2 regions of the Ensifer sp. LBL genome follow, and region 2 is predicted to be linked to the other one. Evidence: riboswitches for the same ligand, from Rfam matches in the RefSeq annotation. Region 2 holds a riboswitch; the other holds the start of a gene.

Region 1 (8,962 bases), on a different contig from region 2:
TTTGCCAATGCGGATGCCATCCTGACCGAGACGGCCGCACGGATCGGCCACGACCAGACAGCACGCGCCGTCATCCTCAGCCTCGAGGAAAGCTTCGACCTCGACAGCACCGCGCTCGATGCGCTGATCGAATTCGACACGCTTGTGCGCGCCCAGGGCAAGCACCTCTATTATGCACGGGTGCATGACCGGGTCCGCGACATGATCGCCCTGGCCGCTCCCCCGCTTCTCACTTATCTCAGCTACAGCGTCGATGATGCCGTAGCTGCCGCCTCCCAACCCGAAACGACCGCGTCCCTGCCCGGAGCCGTTCGATGACCCCAAACTATGAGCCGCAACTGCAACCGATCGACATCGCCGAACTTCGCCCGACCCAGATCACCGTCGGCTTCCTCGAAGTCACTGAAAAACGACGGGAATGGCGCAAGACTGCCAAGCGGCATGGCGCGGAATTCCTGGGACATCATATGGTACCGGTCGTGCTCGGCCCGAAGGAGCGACCGTATCTGGTCGACCATCATCATCTCGTGCGCGCCCTGCACGAGGAAGGCGTCGCGCATGTGCTGACCAGCATCGTGTTCGATCTCAGCCACCTGTCCAAGGACGAGTTCTGGTCGGTCATGGACCACCGTCACTGGATGTATCCGTTCGACGCACAGGGCCTGCGGCGATCGCACCAGGACCTGCCGCGCACGATCGCCGGCCTCGTCGACGATCCCTACCGGTCGCTTGCCGGCGCGCTCCGCCGCGCCGGCGGTTACGCCAAGGACGCAACGCCCTACAGCGAGTTCATGTGGGCAAACTTCCTGCGCTCGCGCATCGATGCAAAACGCATCGCCAATGACATCGATAAGGCCGTGCACGACGCGCTCGATCTTGCCCACGGCAAGTCCGCCAGCTTCCTGCCGGGTTGGTGCGGCGTCACCGATTGAACCGGCGCCTCGCGGTTCAGGGCACTGGGGTCTGGCGCGCAGCCGACGAATGTGCGGTCAGGATGAAGCGCCTGTAGACGAAGGTGCGGAGGCAGTTTCGCAGGTTGGCCGACTTGCGCTGGGCACGGGCGACCGGCGCATGGGACATTTTCTCGATCCCTTTGAAGCCCGCCTCCTCCAACAGACCGGAAAGCTGCTCGAACCGCAGTCCGCGACCGAAAGGCAGGGCACGCATGATCTCGGCATGGCGTTGGCTCAACGACCCGTCGTAATAGGGATCGGGCCCGGAAAACCTGTCGATCAAGGCCACCAGGCGTTCGGCGAGACGCCCGATTGGAGAAGGCTTCGCCCAGTCCCCGTCATAGATCACCAGCTTCCCACCCGGTCGCAGCAACCGGTGCCACTCGCGGAAGGTCGCCTCGGGCTCGGTAAGCGTCCAGACGAGGTGGCGACAAACGATCGCGTCATAGGCCGCGTCCGGCTCCATGGTGTTTTCGGCATCGGCAAGGATGAAACGCAGCCGCGGTTTCCCGGCGTGTTTCGCCCTGGCGACGGAAAGCATCGCTTCGGAGAAGTCCAGCGCCGTAACCTCGTGACCGAGATCGTGGATGAGCCTTGTGACCTCGCCCGTGCCGCAGGCAAGTTCAAGCACGCGCAGCGGCTTCACGCCAAGGGTGGCGCGGATCGGTTCCTGCCAGGCGGAAAACTCGGCTTCAGACAGGATGCCGTGGCCGAAAGCGAGATCGAAGGTCCTCGCGCGCTCCGACCAGTAGCTGCGGATCGCTTCCTTCAGATGAAAATTCGCGCGCCCTGCCCCTTCTTCGGTGTCGTTCGTCACTTTCCGAAACCGTTTCTGGCAAGGATTTCGTCAAACCGCTTGCGCGCCCGCGCCGGAACCTTGGCCGCCGCAAAGCCTGTGTCGACCTTCGCGTCGCCGACACGGATCACCATCACCATTCCCATCGCAAAATGGGGCGAGCACTTGATCCCGTAGAACCCCTCCGCGTCGAGCGTGACCTCGATCTCCTCGTTGATCCCGCCCTTGAAACCAGCGGTACCTTCGGGAACCATGCCGTCGACCGTCGCCGCGTTGTGGCCGCTGGTGGCAGCGATGAATTTCACCGTGTCGCCGGGGGCGATCTGGAGGAAGTCCGGCTCATAGACCATCGGTCCCGAAACGTTACGGTTGAGCATCTTCACCTCGTGCATTTCGGCTTGGGCGAACTGGAAAGCGGTGAGAAACAGGGACAATCCGAGGAGAAGCGCGCGCATGTAAATCCTTGCTAGGCTGAATGAAAGCGGAAGATGGAGGTTCCGTCCTCGGGGTCGACGACGATGCTCGCACGAACACCGAAGACGGCGGCGATCCGTTCGACGGTCAGGACTTCACGCGGCGGCCCCAGCGCCACCAGCCGGCCGGCGGACATCATGCCGACGCGGTCGCAGCCAAAGGCCTGGTTGAGATCGTGCAAGGCGACCACGGAGGTTATCGGCAGGTCAGCCACCAGCTTCAGGATCGAAAGCTGGTGCTGGATATCCAGGTGATTTGTCGGCTCGTCGAGCAACAGGACCTGCGGCTGTTGCGCCAAGGCCCGCGCCAGGTGAACCCGCTGGCGTTCCCCGCCGGAAAGTGTTGCCCACGAACGGTTTTCGAAGCCCGCCATATCGGTATCGTCGAGCGCTTGCCTGACAATCCGGTCGTCTTCGGCCGACCAGGGCTGCAGCGGCGTGAGCCAGGGCGTGCGGCCAAGTTCGACCGCATCGCGAACCGAGATCGCTTCCGTCGTCTCGGCTTGCTGCTCGAGGAAGGCGATCAACTGGGCAGCCTGGCGGCGTGGCATGGCGTGCAGCATCTGCCCGTTGATCCGCACCTCGCCCGACGTCGACCGGACGATGCCGGCCAGCAGCCGCATCAAGGTCGATTTGCCGGAGCCGTTGGGGCCGACAAGGCCGAGTGTCTCTCCCTGCCGCACGGCGAGATCTACATGGGAAACGATCGCCTTGCCGCGGACGGACCAGCCGAGATCGCGTGCTTCCAGGATCATGATCGGCGCCTCCCGCGGATAAGGATCAGGGCAAAGGCCGGTGCCCCAACCAGGGCGGTGATCACGCCGATCGGCAGCACCTGGCCAGGAACGATCGTCCGCGACAGGATATCCGCCGCGATCAGAAAGACCGCCCCCATGAGGGCGGTTGCCGGGCCGAGCCGGCCATGACGCACACCAACCAGGAAACGGGCCGCATGCGGTATCACGAGCCCGACGAAGCCGATGGAGCCGACAATGCTGACCATCACGGCCGTCACCAGCGCGGTAAGGCCGATCAGCACCACCTGGACGACCCGCACGGGCACGCCGAGCGAGGCGGCGGATTCCGCCCCGAAGGAAAAGGCGTCGAGCGCACGGGCATACCAGATGCAGGCGCCGAGCCCGACAAGGGCCACGGGCACGGCCAGCCAGACGTCCGGCCACCGCGCACCGCTGAGGTTGCCGAGCAGCCAAAACATGATGCCCCGCGCCTGCTCCGCATTGGCCGACTTGGTGATGATGAAAGAGGTCAGCGCGTTGAAGAGTTGCGATCCGGCGATGCCGGCAAGCACGATCTGCCCTGTTCCGCGCAGGGTGACCCCGCCACCGGCGGCACGAGCGAGGATCGCCACCATCAGGAAAGCTGTCACGGCACCGACAAAGGCGCCGAGCGACATGGAGACCGCGCCGGCGCCGAGGCCTGCGACAGTGACGGCCACTGCGCCGGTCGAGGCGCCGGCGGAGATGCCGAGAAGATAGGGATCCGCCAGGGCGTTGCGCAGGAGGGACTGGAGCACCATGCCCGAAACCGCGAGGCCCGCCCCACAGCAGGCGGCAACGATCGCCCGCGGCAGGCGGTAGTTCCAGATGATCCCGACATCGATGGGATCGAGCCCATAGGTCGCGCCGAAAATCTTGTTCGCCAAGGTCTGGAGAACCGTCAAGACGGGTATCGGCGTTTCGCCGATGCAGGTTCCGGAAAGAACGGCGGCAAACAGAGCCAATGTCCCCGTGGCTGCCCGGCCAAGCCGGGAAGCAGGGGCGCGCCGCGAGAGGCCGGTCTTCACTTCGCCAACCCGAAATCCTTAAGCGCAGCGGAGAGAACTTCGATGCCGGCGACCGTTCTGATCGTGGCGTCCATCGCGTGCGCATCCATGACGACGATGCGGTTGTTCTTCACCGCGTCCATCTGGCTGGCAACCGGATCGGTCTTCAGGAACTCGATCTTCTTCAGGTAGTCGTCGGCCGGAAAGCGCCGGCGATCCATCTTGGCGATGACGATCATGGTGGGGTTGGCCTTGGCGATCGTTTCCCAACCGACGACCGGCCATTCCTCGTCGGAGCCGACCACGTTGCGGATGCCGAGCTTGTCCATCATGTAGGCAGGCGCTCCCTTCCGGCCGGCCACATAGGGATCGATGTCCATCTCCGCGCTGGAGAACCAGAAGGCCGCGGACACATCCTTCAAATTGAGCGCCTTGGCCTGCTCGATGGCGTTGGCCTCACGCTTGGCGAGTTCCGCGACGAATGCCTCGCCTTTGTCCTGAACATCGAAGATCTGCGCGAGTTCACGCACGCCCTGATGGATGCTGGCAGTCGAGAAGAGCGCGCTGCGCGTGCCGTCCACACCCACCGAGTTGTCCTTGGCGACGCAGTCGGCCGGAAGGACATAGGTCGGAATTCCCACTTCGTGGAACTGGGTTCGGGTCGCAACGATCCCTTCGGGGCCGACGTGCCAGACGAACTGCACGGCGACGAGCCCCGGTTTCTTGGCGACGACGCTTTCAAAGCTCGGGTCGTTGTCCGCCAGGCGCGGAACCTTGGCATTGACCTCGGCAAATTCCGGCAGCACGTCATTGAACCAGACCGACGTGCCCGTAACCTTGTCGCCGAGGCCGAGCGAGTAGAGAACCTCGGTTGCCGCCTGCCCGACGGTCGCCGAAGTCGCCGGCGCCTTGTCGAAGGTGATCGCCTCGCCGCAATTGTCCAGGGTCAGCGGATAGGCGGTGGGTTCGGCAGCAGCGGCGGTGGCGAAGAAGGCGAAGCCAGAGGCGGCAAGCAGGAAACGCGAAGCGGTCATGGCACATTGTCTCCGATCTTTTGATCGCGCGGATCGGAGGGGACGAGCCAGGACGCAATGATCGAACCGATGTTCAAGAGAACATCGACAGCCGGCACTTGTGGCGCGACCAACGACATCGACAACCTCCCCGGACACCCCGCCCGGCTTGTTCAGTTACAGGTGTCGGTAGGTCTCCTGACTGACGGGTCTTGGCTCCCTCTCGGCCTTCCCGGACCATCGTCCAGTGGCATTTTCGAGAGAGGACTGGCCGCCTACAGTTGCGGGGGCAGTTTCGTTTCGCGGCGAGCCGCGGCGAATTCCCTGTTATTTCCTTTCGGAAACCGACGAGAATTCACTACTCAACGAACGAGTGGAGCGCAAGCATGAAAGCGGCGCTTTCGAAACCACTTGCCAAGAAAGGTAGAAATTCTTTCGCGTCTCGTAATTTCACTAAATATCACTCCCCGCAAATAGGGAGAACATTGCCGATTGTCGAAAACTATACGCAAATGAATACTGTTTAAGTGATCCGTAATTCACACCATCTTCAGACTTACCCTTCGAGGCCAGTCTTCAGCCTGTCGAGAATGGCCACGGCATGGGCGGCATAGTCGCTGATCCAGCGGTCGTGAATGTGCTTGATCGGCAGCGCATTGAGATAGTTCCAGCGCTCGCGTCCTGCCCGCCTGACGATGATCAAGTCGGCGTCCTCCAGCACGTTCAGATGCTGCATCACGGTGCAGCGATCCATGTCTGAAAAGGCCGCGCAGAGCATGCCCGTGGTCTGCGCCTCGCCCTTGAGACGATCAAGCATCGCCCGCCTGCGCGGGTGAGCCAATGCCTTGAAAACCAGATCTTCGTCCTGCTTGCTTGACACGTTATGTTTTTACAACATATTGAAAGCGGACGCAACGGAGACGGCGCCGATGAGACGGGTTTGCGAGCTTTCGCGAGCACTCCAACCGAGCCTGATGGCTGGACTCCGTCGGTCGGAGTTCAGCCTTGCGCCGACACCTCCAAGCAAACCGCCCCAAAGGGAGATGATTGAGAATGCTGCCTAAAATCGCTTCAATGGACGAGTGGCAAGCCGCACTCGAAAAACAGATTGCCAGGGAGAAGGCACTCACCCGCGCACGCGATGAAGTGAGTGCCGAGCGCCGGCGCTTGCCGATGGTCAGGATCGACAAGGACTATTCGTTCGAGGGGCCCGAAGGCACGGTAAGCCTCGCCGACCTCTTCGACGGACGGCGGCAACTGATCGTCTATCACTTCATGTTCGCGCCCGGATGGAAGGCGGGCTGCGACGGCTGCTCCTGGGTCGTGGACGCGATGACCCATCCGGCGCATCTCAACGCACGCGATACGTCCATCGTGCTGATTTCGCGCGCGCCGCTGGAGACGCTGCAGAAATACCAGGCCCGGATGCAGTGGCAGCACCCGGTCTGGTACTCTTCCATGGCGAGCGACTTCAACCACGACATGGGAGCCACGGTCGCCGATCCGGATGACCCGACAAGGACCAGCGAGCGCCATGGCGTCAGCGTCTTCCTCAGGGACGGCGATCATATCTACCGCACCTATTTCAACGGTGCGCGTGGCGTGGAGTATCTCGGCAGCATGTGGACCTATCTGGATCTGACGCCCTACGGTCGACAGGAAACATGGGAAGCCTCTCCTGCGGGATGGCCGCAGACAGAACCCTATGTCTGGAACCGGCGGCACGACGAATACGGGACCGAACCGGCCTTCTGATTTTCCGCGGCGGCGAACATGGAATTGTCGAGCCACCGCTCCTACGTCTTGTCTGGCCGATCGCCAGACCTGCGTCATTGCCGCGAACCCGAACAGGGATCGCGGCAATGGTGAAGGGATGCCACCGGCCCGGCACGGAGCGCCGAACGTGGGGATGGATCGCGCTTCTAAGAGGCGCGCCGATGGGGGCGGCAATCGATGGGAAACGCGACGCAAAACCGCAAGGACGGTCCGGCACCGAGCGGCAAGAGGTTTTGGCGGCGACGCGTTCGGATTGCATCGATCATGTTGGCCGCCCTGCTTCTCCTGGTGGTCGCGCCGCTTGCCGTCATTCTCTACCCAACGCTGAAGACCTATCCCCGGAGCGACTTTCCGGCCGCAGCCTCGCAACTGGAACGCAACAGGCAGGACCTTGCCCATCTGCGGCGCCTGATCGAGGTTGACCGAAGCTTCTCGCCAGCCGCCCAGGCAGCGTTTACGGGCTCCCTTGATGCGATCGAACAACGGGCCGACGATCTCGACCGCGCCGGCCTGGCGATGGCGGCAGCAAAGGCGGTCGCCATCGCAGACAATGGGCACACCAGCGTCGTCGGCCTCGTCGGTGGCCACAGTTTCAATGCGGTTCCGATCCGGCTCGGCTGGTTTGCCGAAGGCCTGTTCGTGATCGCAGCGACAGGCGACCAATCGCACCTTCTGGGCGGAGAGATCCTTGAAGTGAATGGACGGGCGACGGAGGCTTTTGTCGATGCGCTGCGGCCCCATTTCGGCGGACCCGCCAATCTCGCCAGGGAATTCGTCCCGAATGTCGCGATTTCGCCGGAATTGCTCCATGCAGCCGGCCTTGCCGAAAGCCCGCGGGAAAGCGCCTATCTCATCCGCCTAAAGGATGGAAACGTCGCGCAGATCCCTCTTCTTGCCACGCCCGGCGCGCCGGAACCGTTGAACGCCCATGTCTGGCCTCGACGCGATTTCAGTCCCCTGTCGCAGACCGGTCGCGACGCCGGGTGGCAGCACGTGCTCGACGACGTCACGCTGCCGGCCTATCTCACGCGCCCCGACGCCAATTATTGGCACCACTATCCCTTGCCCGATCTGCTCTATGTCCAGATCAACCGCATCAGGGATGGAGCGCCGGAAGGCCTGTCGCAGGGGCTCGCCAAGATGCTGGATGAAGCGGAGAAAAAGCCCATACGCAATGCAGTCGTCGATCTGCGGTTCAACAATGGCGGTAACTACGAATTGACCGCCGATTTCTCGCAAAGGCTCCCGGCCATCCTGCCGCCTGACGGACGGCTGTTTGTGCTGACCAGCGCAAACACCTTTTCGGCGGCGATCAGCACGGCGGCGCGCCTGAGGCATTTCGGCGGGACGCGCACAGTTCTTGTCGGCGAGCCGATGGGAGACCGGCTGCAGTTCTGGGGTGAAGGCGGCCGCACGGTTTTGCCGAACTCGAAGATCACCATCCGCTATTCGACGGCCTATCACGACTGGGAGCATGGATGCAGCCTGTCGGAGATCAGGACCTGTTTCCTCCTGAATTACGCCTATGACGTTCCGGCAGGCCCGCTTCAGCCGGACATCCCGCGCTCGACGAGCTTTGCCGACTATGCCACCGGCACCGACCCTGCAATGGCCACAGTCATGCAGGTCCTCATGGTGGGCAACGCCGATTAAGGTGCCGCTTGTGGGGAAGCAAGCCGGGCCCGGCCATTCCGGGCGGCGGCGGATTCGCGCTGCGGCGACGCTTTACATGTTTTCGCCCGGCAGCTCGCTGGCTTGTTTGACCCAGTCCAGGAACTGCGCCTCGTCGAGTTCGTCGGCCTCATAGATGTCGAGATAGCGCACATCCGGCTGTTTCGACGTGCCGGGCGGCATGGGGCTGAACTGCGCGCCGCGGAAGAAAGCGACCTTCACGTATTTCGTCATGCAGTGAAAGCCGAGGAACCAGACATCCTTTTCCATGCCATAAAAGGGAGAGTTCCATTTGACCGCCTTTTCGACACCGGGAACGGCCTCAACGATCAGCCGGTCAAGACGTTTGCCCAGATCGCTTTTCCATCCCGGCATCGCAGCGATGTATTGCTGTATCGGGGCGTCTCCATAGCCCTTGGCGATCTGCGGGTTGCCGCCGGTCAGGAGGACTACGCCATCGGCCGACTTTGTCGGCGGAGTCTTGCGTCCGCTCGTTG
Region 2 (8,962 bases):
ACCGCTTTCTTGATGGCGACCCGAAACTTGCAGAGAAGCGCGGCGGTCCGTTCGACTGGCAGCCGCTGCTCTACGCCGCCTATGCCCGCGTTCCCGGCCGCTCGTCGCTGCCGGCGGGCGATCGCCTGATCGCGCGTGGGGCCGATCCGAACGCCTACTGGCTCGACGACGGCCAGTATCGTTTCACGGCCTTGACGGGCGTTTTCGGTGAGGGCGAGGCAGGGCCGGAGCGGCAGCCGCCGCACCCGGATTGCCTTGCCTTTGCGCGGCTGCTGCTGAATGCCGGTGCCCGGGCCAATGACAGCCAGGCGCTCTACAACCGGATGTTCGAGCCGGACAATTCGTGCCTGCAGTTGCTTCTCGATCATGGCCTCAATGCCGACGACCGCAACAACTGGCTGGTGCGCAACGATGGTGGTCTGGTCGAAAACGGCGAGCGCGTCTTCGACTATCAGCTTGCCTGGGCGCTGGAAAAGCGGATGTCCGATCGTGTCCGGCTGCTCGTCGCGCACGGTGCCGACGTCAATCGCCCGATCAAGGGGCGCACGCCCTATCAATGGGCCGAACTCGGCGGCGATCCGGCGCTGGCGCAATACCTCGTGTCGCGCGGCGCGACCGAAGCGCCGCTGGAGGATGTCGACCGGCTGGCTCGTGCCATCGGCCAAGTGAAGGCCGACGAGGCGAGGGAACTCGTCGACGCGGATCCGACGCTTGTGGCCCGAGCCCAGGCCGCGCACCCGGCTATCCTGCACGAGGCGGCGGGCGAGGACCGGCACGACGCTGTGGCGCTGATGCTGTCGCTCGGCTTCGACGTCAACCGCATGACCTCGCGCACGCCGTTGCACGAGGCGGCGCTGCATGGCCATGTCGCGATGGCGCGGCGCCTGCTCGATCACGGCGCCAATGCCTCGGCCCGCGACCCCTACCATCATGCACCGCCGATCGGCTGGGCCAAGTACAACGGCAAGGACGAGATGGTCGCCTTCCTGAAGGATCAGCCACTCGATGTCTTCGCAGCCGCGTCGTTCGGTGTGACCGCGCGCCTCGCCGATATCCTCGACCGGCAGCCGGATCTGATCGAAACGCCATTCGGCACGTTCCGCGGCCGCGGCCGGCCGGAACCGCAGCACGACTGGATGACGCCGCTGGCCTTCGCGGTGATCAACGGGCAGGCGGAATCGGTACAGCTACTTCTCGAAAGGGGCGCGAATGCGCGCCTTCGGGATGGCGCAGCAGGTCCATCGATACGCGATCTTGCCGTAGAGCAAGGCAATGCGGAGATCATCGCCTTGCTGCGCGTTTCGGCCGCCGCTCCGCAATAGGCTGTGCAGCAGGAGGCGCGGGCGATTGGCCCGCACCTCCAGATCTCCGCTGCGACCGCTGATTGTCGGCTGATTCAGCCGGTTGAAATCGTTAATTATTTTATCACCAGCTTATTTAAGCCAAACTTCGATATTGGCCGCTAGGGTGCCCTCAGTATCGGCTGCCATCGTTGCGCATCGCACCTCCACAAGTGCTAGAATGCCCGGCATGGCCGGTGCGGACGAGGGGGACTGGCGTGGTGGAAAAGGCGTTGCGGCAGGCAAAACGGGACAAGACGGTCTGGGCGATCCATGCCGCCTGTACCCTGGTCGCGGTCCTGATCATTGCAAGCCTCATCTATGTGCTCGATCGGTCGGTCACCGAGGCCGATCGTTTCGGACTTTCGGCCGAGCGCCGGCTCGTCGCAAACGAGTTGCGCCACCAGATGGATGCCGTCGTTCAGTTCCAGGCGCAGGTGTCCTTCTGGGACAAGACCTACGAGGAACTGGCGAGCGGGCACGCCAGCGACAGTTTTATCACGGACGAGCTTTCGGGCTGGCTTTGGGAAGACTACGGCTTCTCCTGGATCATCTTCACGGATCCGGCGCGCAACGTCTCGACGGCGCTCAAGGATGGCGTGTCGGTTCCGGCCGGGGTGGCGCGCGTGCCGCTCGACGAGGTCGACGATCTCGTGGAGGAGGCCAAGCGCCGCTACGACAATGCGCTCAGGAACAACGGCGGCACCTATAAACTCGATGTCACGACGCCGGATCCGCAATCCGTCATGCCGGCGGTGCCCGGCATCCACGCGGTGGACCTGCGCGAGATCGACGGGCGCATGAGCGTTGCGGTGGTGCAGGCGGTCATCCCGGAGACTTTGGTGGTTCCGGCGGAACGGCGCGATCCGGTGCTGATGGTCGCGGTTCGACCGGTCACGCCGAAGATGACGCGCGAGATCGCGGCGCGGCTGGGTATTCGCGGACTGGCCTTTGTTCCGCTCAACGAGCGGCCAGCAAGCAGCGCCTATGCGTCTGTCGGGCGCTGCACCGACTCGTCCTGTCTCGTGGCCGCCTGGGTGCCGAAATCGCCCGGCGGGTTCGTCCGCGCGGAACTGTTGCCGAGCGTCATCATCATGGCGATCGTCGCAGCCCTGCTGATGGCTTTCGTGGCGCTGCGCTTCTCGACGCTCTTTGCCGCCCTGCAGCAGAGCGAAGCGCTGAACCGGCACCTGGCCAAGCACGACCGCCTGACGGGGCTGATGAACCGCAGCGGCTTCGACGACATGCTGGCAGCGGCGCTTCTGCGGGCGAATATCCACCCTTTCACGCTGGTTTATGCCGATCTTGACGAGTTCAAGGAGGTCAACGACCGGCATGGCCACGCCGCCGGCGACGCCGTGCTGGTGGCCATGGCCGAGCGTTTTCGCAATCGTGCCGGGCCCAAGGGCACGGTTGCCCGGCTCGGAGGTGACGAATTTGCGGTCATTCTCGGCGATTGCAGCGAGGCCGAAGCCCGCAGCCTGACGGCCGGCCTGATTGCCGACGCGCAGACACCGGTCGCCTACAACGGCCAGATGCTCGTCGTCGGCGGCAGCGCCGGCATTGCCTTTGCACCGCGGCACGGACAGACGGCGCGCCAGTTGCTGCTGGCTGCCGACGAAGCGCTCTATCTCGCCAAGCGGCGCGGCCGCAATCGCTTCGAAACGGCCGATGACATGGTGTTGCCGGCTGAGAAGAACGACGGCCAGACGGCCGCTTGAAGGTTCAGCGCCGGCTGGCGGCCGCGCTACTCCGGAACATTGTAGGGCGTGATCACCACCACGGCGGAGAGCTGCGGGCCGATCGCCGGCGCCTGGGCGCCCGGCCGCAGCATCATCGTGCGAAATGCCGTGCGTGCATCGGTCCGTAGGTCGTGATGCAGTACGAAGTGAATGCGCCGTTCGCGCAGCAGCGCCAGATTGTCCTCATCGAGATCATGGGCGATGTAGAGCATGCAGGAGCGTTCGAGGCCCTCGAAGGCTGCAAGCACGGAGCGGTTGCCGCCGCCTATCGAATAGGCCGCGTTGATATCCGGATTGGCCGAAAGTGCTGCATGGGCCAGGAGCCCGGTTTCACTGTCGCGGCCGTGGCCTTCGCTGATCTCGACGATCCGGATTGTCGGATAGCGCTCGCGCAGCACCCGGCGAAAGCCGATCTCTCGTTCTTCCTCACCTCGAAAACGGCCGCTCGAAAGGGTCACCAGCACGGTTGCCGGCGCGCTGGAGAAGCGCTCGCCGAGGAGGTAGGCGGCCGTTTCGCCCGCCGCCCGGTTGTCGGCGCCGGCATAGGCCGTCCGCTGCGAATGGGGCAGATCGGTTACCAGAGTCACGACGGGCGTGCCGCCCATCTCGAAGCGGGCGACGGCGGCGACGATCTCGGGTACATCTGGCGCCTTCAGCACCAATCCGTCGGTTCCGCGCAGCCGGATCCGGTCGAGCAGTTGCACGATGTCCTGCGGGCGCATCGTCTCGGCAAAGTGAAACCGGCAGCGAAAGACGGTGGGCGCGAAGGTCAGCGCCTCGCTCTCGAAGGCGCGCCGCACCGCATCGGTAAAGCGCTGCGGCGACTCCATGACGATATCGATCGCGAACTTGCGCCCCTGGATGTCGAGGCCGGCCTGCTGCTTTTCCAGTTCCTCGATGGCTGCGCGAACCCGGGCCTCCGTCTGGCGGCGCACGCCCGGCCGCTCGTTGAGCACACGATCGACGGTCGCGGTGCTGAGGCCGGCCTGAAAGGCGATGTCCTTGACCAGAAACGGATGGGCCATCGTTGCGCGCTCCTGATGGATTTTTGATGGATTCTTGCTCTATATCATGTTTTGCCGCCGCCTATAGTCGTGTTCATCAGGATGTTTCAGAGGAGGAAACGCGATGAAGACCGACAACAAAGCGCGCCAGCGGATCGACCGTGTCTGGCTCACCGAGGAGGCCTGCGATCTCGAGGCGTTCCGGGCGGAAGTCGAACGCCAGACCAATCTGTCCGACTATCCCCATGCCTCCGGCTGCGAAAAGAACGTCCTGATCTATGACAGCGCCGCGTTGATTGCGGCGTGCGGCGACGGCGAGGCGCGGCGTTCGGTTCTGGCGGAAATCTGCGAGGCGCTGGCAACGGGCCCCGGCGTGGCGGTCTTCAAGCGCGCCTATGCCGATACGGCGGCAATCGACGTCGCAAGCGGGGTCTTCGACGCCATCATCGAAGAGCAACATCGCAGCAACAGCGGTGGCGGCGATCACTTCGCCAAGCCCGGCGCCAACGACCGCATCTGGAACTCGCTGGAAAAGCACTGCCTGAACGCACCGGAGAATTTCGCCGCCTATTACGGCAATGCCGTCATCGCGCTCGTCAGCGAGGCCTGGCTCGGGCCGAACTACCAGATGACGGCGCAGGTCAACCGGGTCAACCCGGGCGGGGCGGCGCAATCGGCGCACCGAGACTATCACCTCGGCTTCCAGACGGCGGCCGTGATCGAGCAGTATCCGGCGCATGTCCACAAGCTTTCGCCGGTGCTGACGCTGCAGGGCGCGGTTGCCCATTGCGACATGCCGCTCGAAAGCGGACCGACGCTATTCCTGCCCTATAGCCAGACCTATGTGCCGGGCTATCTGGCGCTCAACCGGCCGGAATTCCGCGCCTATTTCGACGCACATCACGTGCAGCTCCCGCTTGAAAAGGGTGACGTCGTCTTCTTCAATCCGGCGCTCTTTCATGCTGCCGGCACCAACCGCTCCCAAGATATCCGCCGCGTCGCCAACCTGCTGCAGGTGTCCTCGGCCTTCGGGCGCGCCATGGAAACCGTCGATCGACTGACGATGAGCGCGGCGCTCTATCCGGCCTTGCGGGCCTTGCTGGCGAACGGCAAGCTGTCGCGGGCGGAAGCGGCCAATGCCATCGCCTCCTGTGCCGAAGGCTACTCGTTCCCGACCAATCTTGACCGAGACCCGCCAATCGGCGGGCTGGCGCCGGAGACGCAGGCGCAATTGATGCGCGAGGCGCTCACTGCGGGAACGGGCGAGGAGGAGTTTCTTGCGGTGCTTGAGGCGCAGGCGAAACGCAAGCTGAGCTGACGCGCGAGCTACCATTTGACAGGCTCCCGGCGTGTTTCACCCGGGAGCCGCAGCCGTTTCAAACGATCATTTCCGAGGGAGGAATTCGATGAGTGGACAATTGCAGGGCAAGATCGCCATCGTCACCGGTGGTACGCAGGGGCTGGGCGCGACGATTGCTGGCCTTTTCGCTGAGCGTGGCGCCAAGGGTATCGTCATTTGCGGGCGCAACGCCGCCAAGGGATGGGCGAAGGCCGAGCAGATCGGCAAGGCACATGGCGCGAAAGTCGTCTATGTCGAAGCCGATCTGGAGAAAGTGGACGACGCCCGCAAGGTGGTCGCCGCTTGCGACGCCGAATTCGGCCGGGTCGATGCGCTGGTCAACGCTGCGGCCATCACCGACCGCGGCACCATCCTCGATACCACGCCCGAACTCTTCGACCGCATGTTCGCGATCAACGTGCGCGCACCGTTCTTCCTGATGCAGGAAGCGGTGAAAGTCATGCGGCGCGAGAAGACCGAAGGCACGATCGTCAACATCGGCTCGATGTCGGCGATGGCCGGCCAGCCGTTCATCGCCGCCTATTGCTCGTCGAAAGGCGCGCTCGAAACGCTGACCAAGAACACGGCCTATGCGCTGCTGCGCAACCGCATCCGCGTCAACGGGCTGAATATCGGCTGGATGGCTTCCGAAGGCGAAGACCGCATACAGCGCGAGTTTCACGGCGCGGCTGCCGATTGGCTCGAAAAGGCGGCGGCTAGCCAGCCTTTCGGCCGGCTCGTCGATCCGGCCGAGGTGGCGCGTGCCTGCGCCTACCTGTCGTCGGCCGAATCCGGACTGATGACCGGATCGGTCATCTGCTTCGACCAGTCGATCTGGGGCGCCTATGACGGTTCGCCGCATCCGGTCGCTCCGCTCTGAGGCGAGGCAGCAAGAAGCAGGTGGAAAGCGGCGCACCAGTTCCCGACCGGGACGGCGCCGCTTGTCTTTGTCAAACGGCTGTGCACTTAGTGCCGTCGTCAGGTGCCCGCGAAAGCGGGAGAATCGGGAATCCGGTCGAAATTCCGGAACGTGCCCAACGCTGTGACGGGGACGATCGCGTCTAAGATGGCCTTGAATTGATTCAAGGTTCTGCCACTGGATCTTCAATCGATCTGGGAAGGTGGGGCGATCGGTTGAACCGAAGTCAGAAGACCGGCCTGGCGAGATAGACCGAACCCCGCGTGGACGGCGGGAGGTTTTCGCATTGTTGGGGATCGAACGATGCTGACTGAACCGAAGGGCGGCCTTGCGGCTGCCGGTGCCTTTTCGCTGCAAGAGCGGGAGGCCGTCTACCGTGCCATCGAGACACGTCGCGACGTGCGCGATGAATTCCTGCCCGAGCCATTGCCCGATGATCTGATCAGGCGCCTGCTGGCCGCGGCACACAGCGCCCCGTCCGTGGGCTTCATGCAGCCCTGGAACTTCGTGCTGGTGCGGGCGGAAGAAACGCGCGAGCGGGTTTGGCAGGCGTTTCGCCGCGCCAATGACGAGGCCGCGCTGATGTTCGAGGCGGAACAGCAGGGAAAGTATCGCGCGTTGAAGCTCGAAGGCATTCGCAAGGCGCCGCTCAGCATCTGCGTCACCTGCGACCGCACGCGCGGCGGCACTGTCGTGCTCGGGCGTACCCACAATCCGCAGATGGACGTCTATTCCACCGTCTGCGCCGTGCAGAACCTCTGGCTTGCAGCGCGCGCCGAAGGGGTGGGTGTCGGCTGGGTCAGCATCTTCCACGAGGCCGAGATCAAGGCGATCCTCGGCATCCCCGACGATATCGAGATCGTCGCCTGGCTCTGCCTCGGCTATGTCGACCGCCTCTATCAGCAGCCGGAACTCGCCGTGAAGGGCTGGCGCCAGCGCCTTCCGCTCGAGGACCTGGTTTTCGAAGAAGGATGGGGATGCAGCAAGGAGAAGGCGTAAGGCTTCGTCCGATCAATTCTGGACCGGCTGATAGGCCGGTCCCTTCGGGTGCTTGAGGTCGATCGCAGTTTCTTCCTGCGGCAGGTAGGTGGGGCCGACGACGCGCACCTTGTTCTTCGACGGATCATAGGGCCGCTCTTCGGCCGGCACCTTGACAGTCTCGCCCGCCGCTTCCGGCTTCTTCGTCTCGATGACGATGATCGACGACTGGTCGTCGCCGGTCTTCGTACCTGTCGTCTTCGGCGTGGTTGCGGCGGTCTGCGGTATCTGGCAGCCGCACTGGCCGGGCTTGCTGACGGCGCGGGTGCGATAGGCAAAGGCGTTGGGCATTTCGGTATAGGGACGGCCGGTCACGGCCGAGACCATCTTGTCGCTCTCTTCCGTGTTGAGGTCGTGGAAATAGAGCTCCGTCTCAGCCCCTGGGCAGCGGGCCCGGCAGGCCTGTTCGTCGCGTGGGAAATCGGCCGGCGTCGCATCCGAAGAGATCGGGAAGAAGGCACCGTCACAGGTGCGCACGCACATGGTTCTGAGCGTGCCGCTATAGTAGCGCTCCTGCGGCGCGTAGCCGTCTTCGCCATGTCCGAGCATCGGGCCGTAGGCGTCCTCCGGTGGCAGGTCGGCAACGATGTTGCGGTGGCTTTCCGGCACGTCCGGTTCGACGCTTGCGAACTCCTCGCGGTCGCCATAGCAACCGTTGATCTCAAGTGCTGCGAGGATGCGGCGCCGGCTGTCGTCGCTGCCGCCGGCGACGATCTGCTCGCGCTCGGACTTCAGCATGCGCAGATTGTCTTCCATCTCGGCGATGAGACCGTTGAGCCCGCCGCAGGTGTCGGGGTCGCCGCCGTCGTAGCCGATGGCGTTGCCGCCACCGCAACCGGCGCGGCGGCGGTCGTTCTTGGCCCGCCGCAGTTCGATGTTCTGCCGTGAGATTGCGCTTGCATAGTCGCGCGCATCGGCATTGCTGGCGACGTAGTCAGGCAGTTGCGCGAGCCGGGCGTTCAGTCGGTCGCAGGCCGTCGATGCCAGTGACGGACCGGCACCGATCAGAACCAAAGGCACGAGGGCCGTAGCGACGTGTTTCAGGCGCGTGAACACGGGGCGTAAGTCTCTTCCTGTTGCCAGGTCGGCGCCAACTTCTGCGGGTGGCTGCCATCGGCATTCCTGTTTCGCCTCCATCATAGAGCTTGTCGGTGATCGTGCAACGACAAGCGACGGTTTGCGTTAACAGTGCCGATCGACGGACGCGCTTAGGCGGCGCGGGCGGTTTCCAGCGACATCGGGCGGTCGAGAACGGTGCCTTCGATCGCAGCGACCGCTTTCATCCGCGAAAGCAGATCCGGGGTCACTTCCCAGGCAACGGCAACCGCGAAGACCGAGCCGATGCGGTGCGGTTCGGCGATGCGCTCGCCCGGGCATCCCATGCGGCGGAACATGCGCTCCAGGAACACGTCCGTCACCGTAACGATGTGGCTGATGCCGGAAGCAAGGCCAAGCTCACCGACGCCGCACATGAGTTCGGCAGCCGCGACCGTCACCTGGTTCGAAGCGCGGTCCTGCGAAATCTCCGGCTCGATGCAGAAGCGGCTCGATTCCCAGACCGAAGCGCTACGGATTTCCGG

Evidence for each region. Region 2 has a riboswitch for cobalamin ahead of bluB (5,6-dimethylbenzimidazole synthase). Riboswitches for the same ligand answer to the same signal wherever they lie in the genome.
Region 1: it holds a riboswitch for cobalamin, as region 2 does, so the genes downstream of both, OKW20_RS22995 (ABC transporter substrate-binding protein) here and bluB (5,6-dimethylbenzimidazole synthase) in region 2, are expected to answer to the same signal.

What each region holds. Positions count from the first base shown of each region.
Region 1 covers NZ_JBNDJY010000005.1:659,325-668,286, forward strand. The annotation lists gene OKW20_RS22965 (SulP family inorganic anion transporter) at 1-318, shown strand, start outside; gene OKW20_RS22970 (ParB-like protein) at 315-932, shown strand; gene OKW20_RS22975 (class I SAM-dependent methyltransferase) at 949-1,770, opposite strand; gene OKW20_RS22980 (pseudoazurin) at 1,767-2,204, opposite strand; gene OKW20_RS22985 (ABC transporter ATP-binding protein) at 2,216-2,977, opposite strand; gene OKW20_RS22990 (FecCD family ABC transporter permease) at 2,974-4,026, opposite strand; gene OKW20_RS22995 (ABC transporter substrate-binding protein) at 4,023-5,039, opposite strand; cobalamin riboswitch at 5,190-5,382, opposite strand; gene OKW20_RS23000 (ArsR/SmtB family transcription factor) at 5,575-5,898, opposite strand; gene OKW20_RS23005 (DUF899 domain-containing protein) at 6,072-6,773, shown strand; gene OKW20_RS23010 (hypothetical protein) at 7,059-8,447, shown strand; gene OKW20_RS23015 (DUF1801 domain-containing protein) at 8,520-8,962, opposite strand, start outside.
Region 2 covers NZ_JBNDJY010000003.1:327,435-336,396, forward strand. The annotation lists gene OKW20_RS13255 (ankyrin repeat domain-containing protein) at 1-1,322, shown strand, start outside; gene OKW20_RS13260 (diguanylate cyclase domain-containing protein) at 1,559-3,061, shown strand; gene OKW20_RS13265 (LacI family DNA-binding transcriptional regulator) at 3,088-4,107, opposite strand; gene OKW20_RS13270 (phytanoyl-CoA dioxygenase family protein) at 4,211-5,404, shown strand; gene OKW20_RS13275 (SDR family oxidoreductase) at 5,493-6,305, shown strand; cobalamin riboswitch at 6,389-6,601, shown strand; gene bluB (5,6-dimethylbenzimidazole synthase) at 6,648-7,343, shown strand; gene OKW20_RS13285 (DUF2865 domain-containing protein) at 7,356-8,438, opposite strand; gene OKW20_RS13290 (acyl-homoserine-lactone synthase) at 8,591-8,962, opposite strand, start outside.